DNA from 4 places in the Desulfosporomusa polytropa genome. Region 4 is predicted to be linked to each of the others. Evidence: riboswitches for the same ligand, from Rfam matches in the RefSeq annotation. Region 4 holds a riboswitch; each other region holds the start of a gene.
What was found. A riboswitch is a leader RNA that binds a small molecule or an ion and turns the genes downstream of it on or off. The one in region 4 is predicted to bind cyclic di-GMP.
Positions count from the first base shown of each region.

Region 1: another riboswitch for cyclic di-GMP. It lies ahead of ACZ449_RS14190 (FIST N-terminal domain-containing protein); the one in region 4 lies ahead of ACZ449_RS22485 (sensor domain-containing protein).
Region 2: another riboswitch for cyclic di-GMP. It lies ahead of ACZ449_RS11665 (STAS domain-containing protein); the one in region 4 lies ahead of ACZ449_RS22485 (sensor domain-containing protein).
Region 3: another riboswitch for cyclic di-GMP. It lies ahead of ACZ449_RS02655 (hypothetical protein); the one in region 4 lies ahead of ACZ449_RS22485 (sensor domain-containing protein).

Region 1 covers NZ_AP042400.1:2,623,721-2,628,443, forward strand. Annotated here, with positions in the region: gene ACZ449_RS14190 (FIST N-terminal domain-containing protein) at 1-1,801, opposite strand, end outside; cyclic di-GMP riboswitch class I at 1,898-1,984, opposite strand; gene ACZ449_RS14195 (hypothetical protein) at 2,006-2,200, opposite strand; gene ACZ449_RS14200 (FIST N-terminal domain-containing protein) at 2,289-4,723, opposite strand, start outside.
Region 2 covers NZ_AP042400.1:2,094,544-2,099,266, forward strand. Annotated here, with positions in the region: gene ACZ449_RS11655 (ATP-binding protein) at 1-1,209, shown strand, start outside; gene ACZ449_RS11660 (diguanylate cyclase) at 1,379-2,287, opposite strand; gene ACZ449_RS11665 (STAS domain-containing protein) at 2,277-2,585, opposite strand; cyclic di-GMP riboswitch class I at 2,682-2,766, opposite strand; gene ACZ449_RS11670 (hypothetical protein) at 3,025-3,300, opposite strand; tRNA gene ACZ449_RS11675 (tRNA-Val) at 3,459-3,535, opposite strand; tRNA gene ACZ449_RS11680 (tRNA-Pro) at 3,588-3,664, opposite strand; tRNA gene ACZ449_RS11685 (tRNA-Leu) at 3,761-3,845, opposite strand; gene ACZ449_RS11690 (redoxin domain-containing protein) at 4,087-4,557, shown strand; gene ACZ449_RS11695 (hypothetical protein) at 4,624-4,723, opposite strand, start outside.
Region 3 covers NZ_AP042400.1:224,205-228,927, forward strand. Annotated here, with positions in the region: gene ACZ449_RS02640 (nucleotide sugar dehydrogenase) at 1-55, shown strand, start outside; gene ACZ449_RS02645 (metal-dependent hydrolase) at 134-655, shown strand; gene ACZ449_RS02650 (IS1634 family transposase) at 829-2,577, opposite strand; cyclic di-GMP riboswitch class I at 2,775-2,860, shown strand; gene ACZ449_RS02655 (hypothetical protein) at 3,047-4,723, shown strand, end outside.
Region 4 covers NZ_AP042400.1:4,420,609-4,425,331, reverse strand. Annotated here, with positions in the region: gene ACZ449_RS22485 (sensor domain-containing protein) at 1-1,513, opposite strand, end outside; cyclic di-GMP riboswitch class I at 1,571-1,654, opposite strand; gene ACZ449_RS22480 (YbaK/EbsC family protein) at 1,743-1,979, shown strand; gene ACZ449_RS22475 (beta-ketoacyl-ACP synthase III) at 2,066-3,097, opposite strand; gene ACZ449_RS22470 (hypothetical protein) at 3,135-3,872, shown strand; gene ACZ449_RS22465 (acetyl-CoA hydrolase/transferase family protein) at 3,930-4,723, opposite strand, start outside.

The DNA.
Region 1 (4,723 bases), 1.8 Mb from region 4:
CGGTAATGATATCATTGATGAAATCACTTTTACGCCGCAGTTCATAAGCGAATTCGATCATTCTTTCGGCTTTCCACCGCTCCGTAACGTCAATGGCTACAACAGCTACCGTTCTTTTTCCATTAGCCAAATATCCCATCGGTGCCGTCCGTCGTTCAACAAATCGCATTACGCCTCCAATCTCCACTTGATGGAGCAAACACTGCGGCGTCCCGGATAAAATAGTCTGCCGTACTTGACTTAATTTATTGTCAGCATCTTCAGCAGGAAATATTTGATGAAGCGTAAAGCCTTTGAATTTTTCGCCAGGCCTTGTTAATAACTTGTTAATATCACCAAATACTTCAATATAGAGACCATCCTCGTCCATAATCGCACTAATGTCAGGAACCGCCTGAGCAAAGTCTTTTATCTTCTCTTCACTTTCCCGCAAGGCTGCTTCCATTTTTGTACGTTCGGAAATTTCCTTTAGCAATGCCTCGTTGGTTTTCACCAGCATTTCCTTCTGCACTTCCACTTCTGCCAGCAGTTCATTATTTTCAAAGGCAATCCGGGCCGTCTGCGATAACTGGCTTCCAAGCACCAGACCGGCAACCGCAGAATTACTATGACGGCTATCGCCATTATCAGCGACTCCTTGTTCACCAAAACTGCAAAAACCGACCAACGGTTTTCCTGCTAATACTTTTGTCATATCAGCAACTTCTTTTTCGGACTTATCACCCATGATTTTGGGTCGTAAAGCACAGTAATAGGCTATGCCAAGCGCAGGTTCCATGATTCCTCCCCGTATGCTCGCCCGGCGCATGCCTTCTACACCGGCACCCGCCATGCTATCTGGATCAGGCTCCATTCGGGTAAAGACAGTTCCTACAGACACCGGCTGAGTTACGCGAATTCCGCCGCGCTCTGTAAAATAGCTGGCAATATTCACACTGTACTGGCCCATGGAATCGGCTATGCCAATAGTAGTACCCGTTGTGTAAGTTAAATGCTTTCCTTCTAAATTTGCCCTGGACAGCCCGACTAATTTGCTGTAACCGTCAGCCGCCGCAATCCCATCCAGTGTTAAAATTTCATACCCATCAACCGCCGTCACCGTTGCCCACATCTCAGTCGGACGAAACCCATGCGTCAACGAAATTCCGAATTGGAGCTCTGTCTCAAAAACAACCAGTAGCAAACTGTCAGGATAAGCCTGCTGTGCATATAGAACATAATTCTGTTCCATCCGCCAATCGTCAGCCGGCGATCCACCAACAATGGGAAATTCCCCCAAGGACCGTTCCTTAATCGCTTCCACAATTTCAAAGCTATGATCATTGCTTTGCCGCGTATTGCCTGGCGAAAAAAGCATGATAAAGGCCTCCCTGCCTTTTCGTCTCATTTCTCGCTTATACTCAGAAGCATTATGAAAAAAAGGTTGTACTGCCGGAAATTTTACCGCTTCATTTAAAGCCCGCCGCCAATCCTTTGATTCATCTGTCCCTATTCCACAATGCACCCGCAAAAATGGAGAAGCCAATGCTGCAACCACCACAGTTTCCTTATGCATCCCATTGCAAATCTCCCCGGCGGTTGTAGCCCCAAAAACAGGCACTTCCCCCACTACACTATGAATGCCTTGCAGCACCTCATCCAGATTGTAAACTACAGAAGCAAATACCAATACTGCTGAAACGGCATGCACATGGATGAATGATACTGCCTGCCTGGCTGCTTTCATGCCACTAGAAAATGAAGAAGTGTCTTTAGCCATTCCATAGCCAACTTCAATTGCTTGCTGATTCTCTTTCTTCATACAATCCTCCTAAAGCTTCTGCATCATGGCTATTCTCAAAAGAATGTATTGGACAAACAAAAAAGACTGCCACGCTATAACGAAATAAACCTAAATCGTTGCAACCTGGCAGTCATAGAGCACTAAATCTTTAGACCCATAGCTTTGCGTCCTTACCTTTCGGCAAGTTTGCCCCTATATAGTTTATTCGAACTCCGAATAAACTTACCTGTTTCCCGGTAAGTTTATTTTCATAATTTCTGCCTGCAGGTTTTCCTGGTCGCTCACTGCAGCGCCAATAATCAGTTTGAAGATAACCGACGTCTCATTGCTTTTCGTGTCTCTCGCCGTAATCCATACATGAATTGTATCGCTAAGACCAGCCGGCGGCTGTCCTACATTATAAGTCATCTTTACCATAATTTCGATTATCTCGAATACCTACTTTTTAGAAACAAAAAAGCACAGGTTATATCCTCGCAGGATAAGGACCTGTGCTTTTTTCAACTCATTTATCGAAATCATCACTCAATTTATACAGTTTAACTGCTGCCGCAAGAGCAAGTTTTGTCTCATACGCATCAATAGAGACCCCTAATATTTTCTCAATACGCTGTTTCCGAAAAAACATTGTCTTATAGTGAACATACATTTTTCCCGCTGACTCTTTCAAGTTATTGCTTTGCAGAATCTCTTCAAGGGTAAGCAAAAGCTGCGTTCCTTTTTTACGGTCATAATCGATGAGCTTACCAAGCTTTTCATGAATATATTCCATAACCTGTTTTTTGCCGTCCATGTTTGCCAGCAGTTGAACAATGCCTATGTCACGAAAATGATTGATTACCTTATTGCCTTCACGCTGGCATCGCATTGCGACAATAGCACTCCAGGCCTGCTGATAACCTTTGTTTATACTATCAGTTCCGCTGTACATATTACTAACACCAATTCTTACTGTAAAATCAGAGTCGTAACAGGTGATCTTTTCCTGAAGGCGAAAAGCAAATTGCATGCTATTTCCCCAAGCATCGTCACTCTCCCTTGTTTGGCATAGAACACCTATTCCTTCGCGGCAATCCCAGACTAAATAACCGGAATCGCGACTTATCAACTCAATAATATTATTTTTAAGTATTTGATTATTGGTAGTACTGCTAATTTCTGCTGTTGAATGGGCAGGTTTATTCACCGTTAGTAAACAGCAGAACAGCGGACGAGAAAAATCAAGCCCAAAAGTTTGGGCAGTATCGCTGGCCTTTTCATCAACCTTTATATTCCCGGTAATGATATCATTGATGAAATCACTTTTGCGCCGCAGCTCATAAGCGAACTCGATCATTCTCTCTGCTTTATACCGTTCCGTAACGTCAATCGCTACAGCGGCTACTGTCTTTTTGCCGTCAGTCAGGTAACTCATTGGCGCTGTCCTGCCTTCGAAAAACCGCTGTTCTTCTCCAACCGCCACTTTATGAATAAAACACTGCGACATCCCGGATGAAATAGTCTGCCGTATTTGTCTTAGGATAGCTTCAGCGGTTTCTGCCGGAAATCTCTGGTGAAGTGTATATCCATTCAATTCTTCTTTAGGCCTCTTTAGCAGCTGATAACCACTGTCAAATACTTCAATATACCGGCCATCCTCATCTATAATCACGCTAATATCAGGTACAGCTTGAGCAAAGTCTTTTAACTTTTTTTCGCTTTCTCGCAAAGCCGCTTCAAGTTTTTCCTTTTCGGAAATTTCACTACGCAAAGCCGCTTCAATTTTCTTGCGCTCAACAATTTCTGTCAACAACTCTTTGTTCGTCCGTGCAAGTATATTGGACTGTACTTCCATTTTTTCAAGTACTTCATTGTATTTGATAGTAATGCGTGCATTCCGCGACAATTGTCCGCCGAGTACGAGGCAAGCTATTGATGAGGTATTAAAGCGACTGACACCATCATCTGCAACGCCGATTTCACCGCAACAGCAAAAACCAACTAACGGCTTGCCTGCCAGTACCTCCCTCATGCCGGCAAATTCCTGTTCAATCAGGTTGCCTAGTATTTTGGGTCGAAACGAACAGTAGCAGAGCAGACACAGGGCTATGTCCGTTATGTCACCCCGGATTGCGGCTTTGCGAATGCCTTCCGCTCCCGCTTGCACAAGACTGGCCTTAATGGGATTCATTCTGGTTAAAACTGTTCCTTCTGAAACCGGCCTGCTCAGGCGGATGCCACCGCGAGACGTAATTGAGTCTACCAGATTCACGCTATGTTGTCCCATAGGGTCAGATATCCCAATTGTGACTCCATTCTCATGGGCATGGGCGGGATGAATCCTCGTCATTTCTTCTTTGGGAATGTCTATCAGCCGACTATATACATCCACCGCCGTCACTCCGTCGATGGTCAATACTTCATCACCTTCCACAGCAGTAACGATTGCCCTTTTGTCAGCAGGTTGAAAACCGTGGCTTAAGGAAATGCCGAACTGAAGCTCGGTTTCGAACACAACCAGCAGGATGCTGTCAGAATAGGCCTGTTGATTAAAAAGAACATGATTCTCCTCCAGACATACATCGGTTGCCCCGCCCCCCATCACCAGAAACTCTCCTCCGGCTTTTTCTTTAAGAGCCTCTAATATTTCAAAACCGTGATAGCGGGTGCTCCGGGTTATGCCAGGTGCAGAAAGCATAACAAAATAGTCGCTCCCTTTACGCCGTATTCTTTCTTTGTATTGGGAGTCATAAAAAAAAGGCCATACCTTCGGCGAGTCAATCGCTTCATTGAGAGCGCGCCGCCAATCATTTGACACATTCGTGCCCACACCACAGTGCACCCGTAAATAAGGGGAAGCTAATACGACAACGCTGACAGTCCCCTGATAAATTGTATCGCAAATCTCTCCGGCGGTCGTAGCCCCAAAAACAGGTACATCCCCCACTACACTATGAATAC
Region 2 (4,723 bases), 2.3 Mb from region 4:
GAATTTGTGTGGAATGATGGCGTTCGCAAGTTTGGCTTGTGGAGTGCCCGTCCCGTACGTGACGACAATGGAGTTATTGTTGGTGCTTTAGCTGTATGCGAAGATATTACCGAGCGTAGACTACTGGAAGAAGAAAAACTAAAAGAGACCGAAAATCGTTTCCTAAAATACCTTGAAAGTATGCTAGAGTGTTTTGCAGTTCTTCGTGCTGAGCGTGATGATAACGGGCAAATTATTGAATTCCGATCCGAATATATCAATGAATCAGGCTGCCAAGATCATAAAATTACTAAGGAAGAAAATGTTGGAAGGGGAATGCATGAGCTATTTCCGAATTGTGTAGAATTAGGCTTATTTAAGATGTATTGTCGTGTAGTCGAGACTGGAGAACCTTTAGAAATAGACTCGTTTTATTTATCCAATGTGAAAACGCCAAATACTATCGAAGTATACGACATTAAGGTACTCAAGCTGGATAATGAAAGAGTCACCGTTTCTTGGCGTAACATTACAGAAAAAAAGAAGCTAGAAAATGAAATAGAACGTCTTGACAGACTCAACATTGTTGGCGAAATGGCCGCCAGCATTGGACATGAAATTCGCAATCCCCTTACAACAGTACGCGGTTATCTGCAAATGTTCGGAATGAAGGACAAATACGCCGAACACAAGGAACAGTTTAGTACGATGATTGAGGAACTTGACAGAGCCAATTTAATTATCACCGAATTTTTATCGCTTGCAAAAAACAAAGCTGTTAATTTTCAGCATGCTAATTTGAACGAAATCATTCAAATGCTATTTCCCCTCTTACAAGCTGACGCACTTCACCGAGGAAACGAGATTAAAATCGAACTAGGTAATATTCCTGAGTTGGATTTGGACAAGAAGGAAATACGACAGCTTCTGATGAATCTAGTGCGAAATGCAGAAGAAGCAATGTCATCTAAAGGCACAATAGTTATCAAAACAGGCCTTGATGAGGAACAAGTATTTTTGTCTGTAAAAGATTCGGGGCAAGGAATTCCCAAAGATATTTTAGATAAGTTAGGAACTCCTTTTTTAACTACTAAAGATAATGGGACTGGTCTCGGATTACCAGTTTGTTACAGAATTGCAGAACGGCATAATGCAAAAATAAAAGTAAAAACTGATATAAATGGAACAACCTTTTTTGTGAAGTTTAATAAACCCAGCAACAAGGAATAGTAAGGAGCAAATTTGAAATGGAATTTATATATTTAACCTTGTTGTGGTCTCTATGGTGTATGCTTCATAGTGTAATGATCTCTTTATTTTAACCCCATCTCGTAACGAAAAATCGCCTAAACCAAAATCTAGGCGAACATTAAAGCCGACTCAAGCACCCACAAAATATTCAATCTGATCCGGTGCAAACTCTATTCCGCCCAGCATTTTTCGCCTGATATAAAGCAGAATCAGCTTGCCGGATCAACTCCGAAGGAACCTTATCTAATTCTGGTCTTATGGCGGCCACCCCAATGCTCACAGTAACATGTTTGGCCACTTTTGACATCTCATGTGAAATTCTTAACTCCTCTACATTACTGCGTATTCTTTCCGTAACTGTTAGCGCCCCAGCTTTGGCCGTTGAAGGGAGAAGAATAACAAACTCTTCTCCGCCATAACGTGCTCCCAGATCGCTGGCTCTTTTTAACGATTCGGTTAGAATGCTGCCCACTTTCTGTAAACACTCATCTCCCGCGAGATGTCCGTAATAATCGTTATATTTTTTAAAAAAATCTATGTCAATTAAAGCTAGTGATAAAATATCTCTATGACGTAATGCACGTCTCCACTCTTTTTCTAGTGTCTGATCAAAATGGCGACGGTTAGCTATACCGGTTAATCCATCTATTAGAGATATTCGCTCTAGTATATCCCTATATTTCTTAAGCTCCAAATGGTTTTTTACTCGTGCCTTTATAATAGCGGGATTAGAAGGTTTTATAATATAATCAATGGCCCCTATTTCGAGTCCCTTTGTTTCATGCTGAACATCATTAGCAGCCGAAACGAAAATAACTGGGATGTTTTTGGTATAAGGATTTTTCTTTAATCTTCTGCATACCTCATAACCATCCATTCCTGGCATTTCAACATCTAGCAATATAAGATCTATACTCTCTGAAGCAGCTAAAACTAAGGCTTCTTCACCCGATGTCGAAACAAGAATATCGTAATCATTACCTAATATATCCTTCATGATTTGGTTACTTAATTTTGTGTCGTCAACAATTAAAATACGTTGCGTTTCACACTCCAAAGTTATTTTCACTCCACGAAGATAATCGATATAATCCCGTTGACGTAAGCATATCCAGTACCGAACCCGTGGCTCCTCTCATTGATATGTTGACACCTTTACGTCGTCCTTCAAAGACTACTGCGGCAATAATTCCAACACCAGCAGCATCCATATAAAGAGTATCATTAAAATCAAGACAGATAGCTGTAGCTTCACCTGTAAAAAAGCTGTAGATTTTGTCGCGAACGCAATCAGCATTGACGGCAAGACATTCGGGACCAATAGTAACCACAACATAGTTAGAATTTTCTTTCACCAATCCACCCCCAAAGAATAAGTACAAAATACCTGTTTATACTTACAAGAATATCCCATAGAAATAATAAAAGATTGCCAGTTTCAGCTAACTTCATGCTGCAACCTGGCAATCTTAGATTAAAATCTTTAGACCCATGGCTTTGCGTCCCGCCTTTTCAGGAGGTTTGCCAATATTATTTTTTTTGCATTATTCTACATAACTCTTCAGAATCCTGCTTAGAACAAAAAATTATGCGTAATTTTTTTAAAACTATATATATAATCACTAACAGTGCTTATACACGAAATCATTTTTGCCTGTTGCACCCTACGCCATTGCACATCACCACTCTTCACCTGCACCCAAATCATATTTGCTGTGGTCTGAGCTTCTGCCGTTGTTGACAAGCTTATAAAAAGCGGAAATAAATAGCTCTTATCAATAACTAATCCTAATATTATTGCGTCTTGCTCATAATATTTTTGATTTGCTTTTGCATATCCTCAATTTGTTTTTTAATTTCTGAACTATCCTCATTTACATTTTGTTTTTCTTTTAAACTATTTAAATATTCAGTCTGAGAAGCTATCACTAAAATAATGCAACCTATTCCAATAATAAAATTACCCAGGACGTTTTGTTCTCCGGGTGTTTTATCATAAGCTAACGCTATACCCAAAACTGCAGAAATTAATCCAAGCTCACTTGCTCCGATATTTTCAAATTCGGACATTTCATTTCACCTCAGTTTAGTTTATGACCAGGTATAGCGCTTAGTTACGAGAGCTTGCCCCCCCCCTCCGCCATAAACTAAAAAATCCCCAGCCGGGGCCGGGGAATAAAGCTGTCACGATGTGATGGCTTTATTTGGTATGGTATTCTGGTTTGCACTGGTGGGGTTAAACGGACTCGAACCGCCGACCTCTTCGATGTCAACGAAGCGCTCTAACCAACTGAGCTATAACCCCATATGAATTTATTATTCAGATCAGTATAATAGTATCTTATCAATAGTTGTATTGGTCGGAGCGGCAGGATTCGAACCTGCGACCCCCTGGTCCCAAGCCAGGTACTCTACCAAACTGAGCCACGCCCCGACGTGTTATAGGATGTTCTTCGCTACCGCTCAGAACTAAGCGATTCACTCAAGGTTTCGCGTCGCTATCGCTTCTAAAAACTTGGTTCGCTGCTTATGGTGCGGGAGACAGGAATTGAACCTGCACGCCTCACGGCGCTAGATCCTAAGTCTAGTGCGTCTGCCAGTTCCGCCACTCCCGCGTCCTCGGAATTATTACTATACCAGTTGTTTTCATTATTGTCAACTGGTATTACGATAATTTCAATCATTTTTCTTAGTAGGGCCTGAATCGAAAAGTAGTTGACTCCTTGTGACCGGCAGCCCTACCTCAAACTGAACGTCGGCCGTCCTGAGCAGAGCCATGCCGTTTAGAACTTACACATAGCAATCCTGCATTTTAGGGTATGCTACAAGTAACTAAATCAAAAAAGGGGTTGCGTTATGAAACTTATTACCGTTGGCGATGAGGCGCCAAACTTTACTTTGACTGATAACAACGAACAATACGTTACTCTAACAAACTATCGCGGCAAAAAAGTACTTCTTTCTTGGCATCCTTTGGCTTGGACACCTGTCTGTACCGATCAAATGCGCGCTCTTGAAACTAACTATCAGGCCTTCCAAAACCTCAACACTGTACCCATGGGCTTTAGTGTTGACCCCACACCCTGCAAAAAACTGTGGGCTGAGGCTATACAGTTAAAGATGGTACGCATTCTAGCCGACTTTTGGCCACATGGCAAGGTCGCCATGGATTATGGAATATTTCGTGAGCAAGATGGCTATTCCGAACGGGCTAACATCGTTATCGATGAAAACGGCAAAGTAAGCTGGATAAAAGTTTACCCTTCCTCACAGTTGCCTGACATTAATGAGGTTTTAGACGTATTGTCAAGTACTACCAGTAAATAGATTTCTTAAAGACAGGCAAAAAGCAAGAGACCATTCCTTGATTCTGGACGATCTCTTGCCTTTTGCCTACTGTTTTGGCCGTGCTTTTATATCTTTCTTTTGCGGATAAACTTGTCCAGCGTCTTTATTGCTAAGATGATCGGCTTCCTTACCTCCGTAGGGTCCC
Region 3 (4,723 bases), 1.4 Mb from region 4:
GAAAGATGCTGGATTTAGTATTAAGGTGCTCGGAAAAAACAATCAAAATAGCTGAACCGGTGAATACTGGAGTAAGCTAATTTTCAGCAAAAATATGAAATCGTAGTATTTGAAAGTGAAAACGGGAGGAAGAATGTTACCACTATCCCATGTCGGATTTACGACTGCCGCAGTGAAAGTGCTGGAAACGGGTTTGCACCTTCGGCAGATTGATTATCGAATAGTAATTGTCTCTTCGTTATTGCCGGATCTGATCGACAAATCTGTGTTTAAGTTGCTTGAAAGCAGTTTTACGTATGAGAGTCGTGCTATTGGTCATTCTTTGATTTTTTTAGGGTTTATTGGAATTCTCACGGCTATGCAATGGCTTTGGAACAAAAATGAATGGCTAGTTCCAGTTTTTATCGGGACATTGTTGCATGATGTGTTTGATGTGATGTGGATTCACCCAAGCATTTTCTATTGGCCGCTTGAAGGTTGGCAGTTTTCCAAACCCATAGATGAAGCTTGGTTGGGAACAATTCAATTGGGCTGGTATAAGATAAAACAAAGAGATCTACTTGATAACATCAGCGTGCTGATCCTGTTATACTTTTTCATGAAAGTTGCTCTGGGCGGTAAAATTCTTGAATTTCTTCGAAAAGGCAAGCTCTAGATCTCCTGTAAAGAAAGTAGCTTATTTTCTATGAACACGCCAGGAGGGTACTAAGTAAATACAAATTGACAAGGTATAGGTTTATCGGTAAAATATCCCGAGTTTGACACTTGCAAGAGAAAAAAGTGCCTAGAACCCTTGAAAATAAAGGGTTCTAGGCACTTCGTATTTTCTTACTTTTTGAGTAATGTTTTTTCGTTTTTAGTGGCTTTAAAAATTTTTTTCATTTCTTGAGTTGGAATAATTTGTCGGTCTGTATGGAATTGAAATTTTTCATGAAGTAGATCTGTAAAGTCATCGCTGACATAGGTAGGCATATAGCCTTCGGAAGCGACTTTATAAAAATTGAAATTGCGCAGGCCATCTATAATTCTGTGGCAAGAGAAGCGTTCGTCGAGGATCTTCTCTAAAAGGCGATACAGAGTCAGTGCTAAAAAGCATGTTGTAAAATGAGCGTGAATGCGGTCATCGCGGCTCAAATAAACGGGGCGTGCCTGAAATTCTGTTTTCATAATGCGAAAGCTTTCTTCAATTTCCCAACGTTGATGATTTGTATGTATGATGGATTGTGCATCATCTTCCAGATTAGTACAGATACCATAATATCCATCAAACATTTCTTCTTTTAGGATGAGTTCTGCGTCGATGCTATACAAGTTTTTTGCAGCGATTTCACCATCGGGAGTGATACTTTTTTTCGCGATAAAGCGTTTGAAGTCATTTGAATGGCATTTACCGATTTTCTGCGGATTTTTTTGAACAAGCTTCATGGCACGTTCTAACTGGGAGCTGCGTATTTTTCTTTGATAATCCCTGTATTTCAAAGAAAAAGTAACAATCAGGCGTTGTTCTAAGTCATTTTCTTTTATCCAGCGTTCTTTGAAAAAAGTGGTATTTTTATAGGCCTTATAAAGGGTATCGTCTGTATCGAGTTTTGTGAGATCAAAAGTACCGTCAGTGCCTGGAATAAACCATCCTGATTTTGCAAGAGCCCACTGCAGTAAAGGTTTCTTTAACTTTTTTATCGACTGAGTGGTAATGAAGGCTCGATTTTTTTTATCGTTAAATCTTCTGTTTGCGTTGGAAGCAAGACCGGCATCGGTGCAAACAACAAGCTTAGATAGTTCAAAGTCTTTCAGAAGTTTTTGCTCTAACGGAGTCAGAGTCACTTGTTCATTGGTGTTGCCTTTGGAAATATTGAATGCCAGCGGGATGCCGTCACCATCCATAAAGAGGCCCATTTGAACAATCGGGTTCGGTCGGTGTTCTTTAGACATACCATATTGTCTAAGACCGGACTCCTGTTCGATTTCAAAGAAATAATTTGTGCAATCATAGTAGAGGATGTGAGTATTTCTATCGAGGGTGCGGCGGCTATTTTTATATAGTTGGGATTGAATGAAATCGCTTTCTTCGGAAATAATGCCAAGAGCCCTATAAATATGTTGAATTTCAAAGGAAGGAGGTTCAAGGAATTTTTGTGCAATTTGCATGGTGGCAAGTTTGGAGGCGGGAAAAAGAATTCGGGCATATAGCAAATTAGAAAGAATGGAATTAAGATCAAAGGCAAATTTATGTTTTTTCGAAATGGCTTTCGAGATCGAATCAAGACCTAAAGCATAGTAGATAACTTGCAAAAAAAGATATCCGCCGTTAAAAAGGACTTGCTGATTTTTCCCGATGTGTTTTGCTGGAGAAAATGAGATACTTACTTCGCGTTTGCCGGCTTTTTCCTTTTTGTTGAGCTCATCAATATAGGTTTTGGCCCACGCGATAGGATCTTGGCCGTTTAGTTTTTCTAATAATTCAGTATAGGTGCCGAGCTTTTCCACTCGTTCAGAAGAATTGCGACCGTTTTTATAAGTAGAACGAATGACATATAGAGATTTAGAATTTTTGGACTGAACAATACTCAAATGCATAACGAATACCTCCTGTCACCTATATTATAACACATTATTAGATATTACTCGATAATCAAAAGAAAAATTTGACAAAAAAATAAGCCTATTTCAAGGCTTCAAGGGCATTTTTTGTTTATACAAGTGTCAAACTCCCGGGTACTAAGTAAATACAAATTGACAAGGTATAGGTTTATCGGTAAAATATAATTGACAATTAAAGAAATTGGCATACCCGTTGAAAAGCGGTGACGCAAAGCCGTGGGTCTAACGGCGTGATGCTTATGACTGCCTGGTTGCTCTTGCAAGTATTTTTTTGTGAGTGTTACCAGGTGTTTTTATTTTCTAGATGGAAAGGTTAACTTTCCCTGGATGAATTCTTTAAGTAATCTTTAATTTTGGCTCCTGGCTAGCATGGTATAATATTTTAACAAATGCAAGCGATTATGTGATTAATACATCTTTTACATGAAAAATGAGGTGTAACATATTGAAAGATCGACGGTTTTGGCTGGCTGTTGTTTCGGCATTTATGGCCACACAGCATAATACGGGTGAAGCGGCGGCAGCCGTAGTACCTGATGCAGGTCGTGAATACTCTGTTCGTGTACATACTTCTGTGGCAGAGGAAGAGGCTGTTGTCTCTTTGTTTGATGATTGTCGTTATGAGGAGGTTATAGAGACAGCTAACGCAGCATGGCCACGGTTAGAAGCTATGCCTGATAGAGTTTTATATTGTGTGGCTGAATGCTATATTCGGACAGGTCGGGTACGATTAGCTAAAACCAGTTTTGAGTTACTCATTGCTCACAGTCCGCAAAATCACAGGTATCGAGCGGGCTTGGCTTATACATTACTGTATGCCGGTCAACTGGACAAGGGATTACCTATGTATCGTCAGGTATTGCTAGAAAATCAGGGAATGCTTGCAGGTGCGGCAGAAGACGCAGTGGCACTCTTGTCAATGGGCAATATAGGCGGTGGAAAAGCATTATTTCAGATGGTCATAGAGAATAGTTCGGACAAGCAACATTATTCTCAATGGTATCAGAGAAGCCTGCGTACATATCGGTTGGCGGACGATGTCCCTGTAGTAGGGCAGGTGCCATCAGCTACTGTTGAACAGTCGGCTGTTTCTACTGAAAATGAGCGGAAGTTATTGCATACTCAAGCTGTGCAGATGGCTCAAAATGCCCAATATCAACAGTCACTAGATATTATGGCTCGTCTTGTTAAGGCAGATACGCAAGACAAATCGGCTCTTTCTGATTATATTACTATCCTGCAACAGGCAGGTCAGAATGAACAGGCTGTCAATTTATTTGAACAACATTCTGGTACATTGATGCCTTCTGCTGTAACTCGAAGCGTTAGTACTGCATATTTTCAGTTGAAAGAGTATGATAAGGCCTTGGCGGTACTGCAACCAGCAATTACTCGTGGTGAGAGAGACGCACTCTTGCGGGCAGGGGAAATGAATGTACTCTGTGGTAATACTATCGCTGCTCAGTCCTATTATGAGCACCTATTAACCATGAATCCTAACGATTATGAGGTGTATTTCAGCCGTGGTATGTTGAGTCTGCAGATAAAAGATTACAGACAAGCGGCTCGGGATTTGGAACGGGCGCGTAGACTGATACCAGAAAGTCCGGACAAGGCTGATCAGTTGACTAAGTTGGAGCATAATTTGGCCATTGCTTATATGAATAGCGGCCAAGACCAAAAGGCTGCTTCAATTTTAGTTAATTATACGAAAACAATGCCTGTTGAAGGTTCGCTTGCCAGCGACTATATAGTAGCGCTTGGCAAAAGCTCTCAGCCTGAACTGGCAGTGCGAGAAGGAGAACGGTTATGGCCTACTTATACAGAGGCACCAATTCCTGGACTTAGGTCGCTGGCCGAAAGCTATCTTCGCCTCGGAAAACAGGGAAAAGCTTTGAAAGTATATAGCTATCTTGCCGGGAAGCAGCCGAGTGATGATGCTAGTCGACGGATGTTGGCTTTCCAGTTAATGTTAAATGGGCGTACAGCCGAAGGACTTAGCTATTACGGTCAATTACTCGACAAAGCACCAACTAATGCAGATGCTGCGATAGCGGATGCTGTAACTCTTATTAATACAGATAAGTATATTGACGGGAAATCACTGTTTGAATTAGTGCTA
Region 4 (4,723 bases):
TGGTATTGTCAGAATCCAAATCTCTAATAAATGACCCATCGATTTTTAAATAATCTACTGGTAATGTATGTAGATGTGAGAAAGACGAAAATCCTACGCCAAAATCATCCAGCGCAAAGCAGCATCCCAGAGCTTTTAACCTCCGAATCCAATATTCTGCTTTCGTAATATTCTTTATCGCTGTTGTTTCCGTTATTTCAAATCCAATTCGACATGGATCTATCGTACTTTTACTAATACGAGATTCTATCCATTTTAATAGTGAATCATCGCCAAGACTTTCACCCGAAATATTAACAAAAATATTTAAATCATTTCGACTTTCAAGCATCTCAATTGCCGTTCGTATAACCCATTGATCAATCTGAGACATCAGACCATATCTCTCAGCTAAAGGAATAAACGTAGCCGGCGGAAGTAACTCTCCTTGATTATCAATCATCCTAATTAAGGCTTCGTAATGTAAAACGTCATTTCCAATCTTATATATAGGCTGTAAGAATAGTTTAAATTTATTTTTTTTTATGGCAGTGTTAACTAGCGTTAGAATCCGATTGTTTTCAAATACCTTCATTCTATCTTCCTGGTTTTGAATTACCACTACTCTGTTTTTTCCTTCTTCCTTCGCAGCGCGCATGGCAGCATCCGCATAAGAAAATGCATTATCAATATCATGTATTGTCTCAATAAATGATATTCCCATGCTCACACTAACTTTAAAAAAGCTTGCGTCGAAAACAAAACTCTCTTGATTTAACGCTTTTACTAGTTTGTTTGCTATTAGCTTTGTTTCTTCTTTATCTATATCAGGTACTATAATAGCAAATTCATCTTTATCAAGCCTGGCAAAAAAATCATTTTCGCGCAAATTGGATTGAAAACAAGTAACAACTTGCTTCAATATCGAATCCCCAGCACTATAACCGTAAATATCGGTAGCTCTCTTGAAATTATCGATATTTACAAAAAGAAGTGCACTCATTTTTAGACTTGTTTTTTCACGCATTTGACAAATATATTCACTCAAATAGTACTGATTAGGTAATCCAGTTAGATAATCGTGCCTTGCCACATAATGTAGTTGTTCTTTCATAATTTTTTGCTCAGTTATATCTCTAATGACACTAATAAGAATTTTCTTTCCGCTAATAGTTGTACATTGAGAGTTAACTTGCACATTTATTAGGCTTCCATCTTTTTTTCTGTGAACCGTTTCAAAACTAGCTCCTTTTTCCTTACTAGTTTTCAAATCAGCTAGTACAATAGATTTTTCATCTATCCTTAGTCCGAAAACAGTCATTGCTAATAATTCCCTGCGGGAATAGCCATACTTATGTAAGGCCACATCATTAGCATCGATAATATAACCATTTAGTTTTATAAATAAAATAATTTCTTCCGCTCTGTGAGCTAATATTTTATATGTTTCCAGCAGATTAGTAAGGTTGCTTTTCTGGTACTTGTCACCATCAATATTCTTTAAAGTACAATTTCTATCTCCTAACTTAAGCATCGTATCTCTCACCTCAAAAATAAAATAAGACCAAGCCAAAGCCTAGTCTTATCACGCGATGGCAACCTGGCAATCATAGGTAAAACCCTTAGATCCATAGCTTTGCGTCCTTACCTTTCGATAAGTTTGCCAAATATGTCGTTTTTTTTGTGTTACTGTAATATATTATCATTACTGGCTAATTTTAGTCAAGTAAAAATTAGGATATAAGTCCTATTATACAGGACTTTTGATTTATTATTTTAGAAATAAGTTGTATAATAATTTTGTTCATGAAACGACCGGTTTTGCCATTGGCGGCATACCACCCATCGGTCATCTCAGCAAGCTTAAGTGCCTTATTGATGCAGATCTGTTTGATTATAATGAAGTATGGGCTGCAGCTGGCACGCCTTTTGATGTATTTAGGATTACCCCTGACCAGTTGGCAACAATTACTCAAGGACAAATTATTAGTGTCAAATAATTTTAGAGCTTATATCGTATACGTGTAAAATCCCGCTAGTTTATGACCAGCGGGATTTTTATTTTAAAAATCAATATATTAATTTATTATTTACCCCAACGAATTATACCTGATCCCCAGGTCAAACCGCCACCAAAACCTACTATGGCGATAATGTCTCCTTGTTTTATTCTGCCGCTTTTAACGCCTTCGTCCAGTGCAATAGGGATAGATGCAGCCGATGTATTCCCATATTTATCAACATTAATAATTACCCTTTCAAGCGGTATACCTAAGCGCTTAGCAGCCGACTGAATAATTCTCAGATTAGCTTGATGGGGTACCAAATAAGTAATATCTTTGGCCAAAAGCTTAGCATTCTCAAGAGCTTTTTTTACTGTTTCACCCATTATTTTAATAGCAAACTTAAATACCTCATTACCATCCATATGAATAAAATGCAAACCTTGCTCAATTGTTTCTTTGGTTGTAGGAGTGCGTGATCCGCCTGCAGGCACCATAAGCAAGTGACCACCATTACCTTCAGCTCCCAAATCCATCCCGAGAATTCCATATCCTGGTTCTACTTCACCTAAAACAACGGCTCCAGCCCCATCACCAAATAATATGGCTGTATTCCGATCTGTCCAATTAGTAATCGTCGATAATGACTCTGCACCAATAACTAACACTTTTTTATAAGTTCCTGTTTTAATAAAAGAACTACCAGTAGCAACTCCATAAATAAACCCAGAGCAAACTGCCGTGAGATCAAAGGCAGCTGCATTAATCGCCTTAATGTTTTGTTGTACTAAGCAAGCAACTGAGGGAAACACCATGTCTGGAGTAACTGTCCCAACAATAATCAGGTCAAGTTCTTCTGCTGTCACACCTGCATCCTGCAGCGCTTTTTCAGCTGCTTTAGTCGCCAAATCTGAAGTAGCCTGGCCTTTTTTTATAACCCGTCTTTCACTTATACCTGTACGCTCAACAATCCATTTATCTGAGGTATCCATTTTTTTTTCTAATTCAAAATTGGTAACAATTTGTTCAGGAACATAAGAACCTATTCCTAAAATTCCTACATATCTTTCGTTCACTACATAGCCCCCTTTTAAAATTATTGCAGCCTTATTCATCTTAAGCGCCAGCACTGATCAATTTCTGTCCCATGCCGTGGATAGATCGGCTGTAATATTTATTGGCCTCATTGTCGCCATGTTCATTAATATTATCCTTTGGCCTCCCGATTTTAAACAGAAATTTAAAGAAAAACTACACGAAAGCAATCAACAGGCTGTACTTTATTTTTGTCAGGCCATTCAAGATTATGTACAGCTTGAAAACCAACCACCTATTTTACGCCAAGCGCAAAAGAAAAGCGTTCATAAACTAAATAAAGAAGCCCGCACACTATTACAATTTCTTAAAAGCGAGGGAGATTTATTAAATCCCATTACCTCAGAACAACCTAATCGGTTTACTAACGCAGAAAAATTCATTGATTACAATCAATCGCTAATAGGGAAAGCTGACCGAATTTATGAACTCTTACCTGATCGATTTGACCGGCGGTACCAATCCGGTTTACCCCCAATCAGTCCTGCATTTAAAATAATTCTGGAAATACTGGCAAGTGGCTGTACAACTATAACAAGAGTCAACGGGAAGCTACGAGCCATTATTATCGATGAGAGAACAGCCCTGCCCGAAGAAATCAGTGAAGATTACTGGGAAAAATTAATGCAGGCTATTGAACAATGGCAACCAAATGACACCGGTAGCTTTCACCTTCACGCCTTACTGGATGTAGCAGTAACAGCAAATGAAATCAAATGGGCTTCCCGACAAGCAAAAAAGCTTTTATATGAAAGCACATCTGATGATCCTTTAACAAATTTATCTACAAAATAAACCACGGCGGAAGTCATACAGACTTTCGCCTTTATCATATCTATTATTGCAACATCGCTATTTCTTATTAGACCTGCGCCAAATTTTCATTTGCTCGGCATTTTTAATAAGTTCTTCTCGGAAATCAGGATGGGCAATACTAATAATTCGCTCTGTCCGTTCCCAGGTAGAGCAACCTGCTAGCTTAACCTTACCCCATTCGTTGACAAGATAGTGAGCCTGTGTCCGCGGACTAGTCACAATACCGCCTGTCGGCAAAGTTGGCACTACGCAGGAACCATTAGCTCCAGTTTTTTTATTGGTAAAAGACGAACGAAAACAGATAAAACTCTTACCGCCCTTGGATAAATACGCGCCTGTTACAAAATCCAGTTGCCCGCCTGTACCGCTAATTTGCCGCACACCTGATGATTCAGAGGATATTTGTCCATAAAGATCAACTTCAACACAGTTATTTACTGATATAAAATTATCAAACTGCCCGATAACAGCCGGATCATTCGTGTAATCTACCGGATAAGCAGCCAGAAAAGGATTTTTGTCTACCCAATCGTATAACTCCCGGGTGCCGGCGCTAAATGTCCAGACACTTTTCCCTTTATCTAAATGCTTATGTTTATTAGTTAGTTTACCCTGTTTAAACATAGCCAAATAGGCGTCAACCAGCATTTCAGTATGCATACCAAGATCTTTGACATCTGATTCGGCAATCAGATTACCAACAGCATTTGGCATACCACCGATTCCCAATTGAAGAATTGATCCATTGACAACATCTTCGACAATAAGCCTAGCTACCTTTTGATCAATTTCATCTGATAGAGCAATAGGCAATTCAGGAATACCAATAT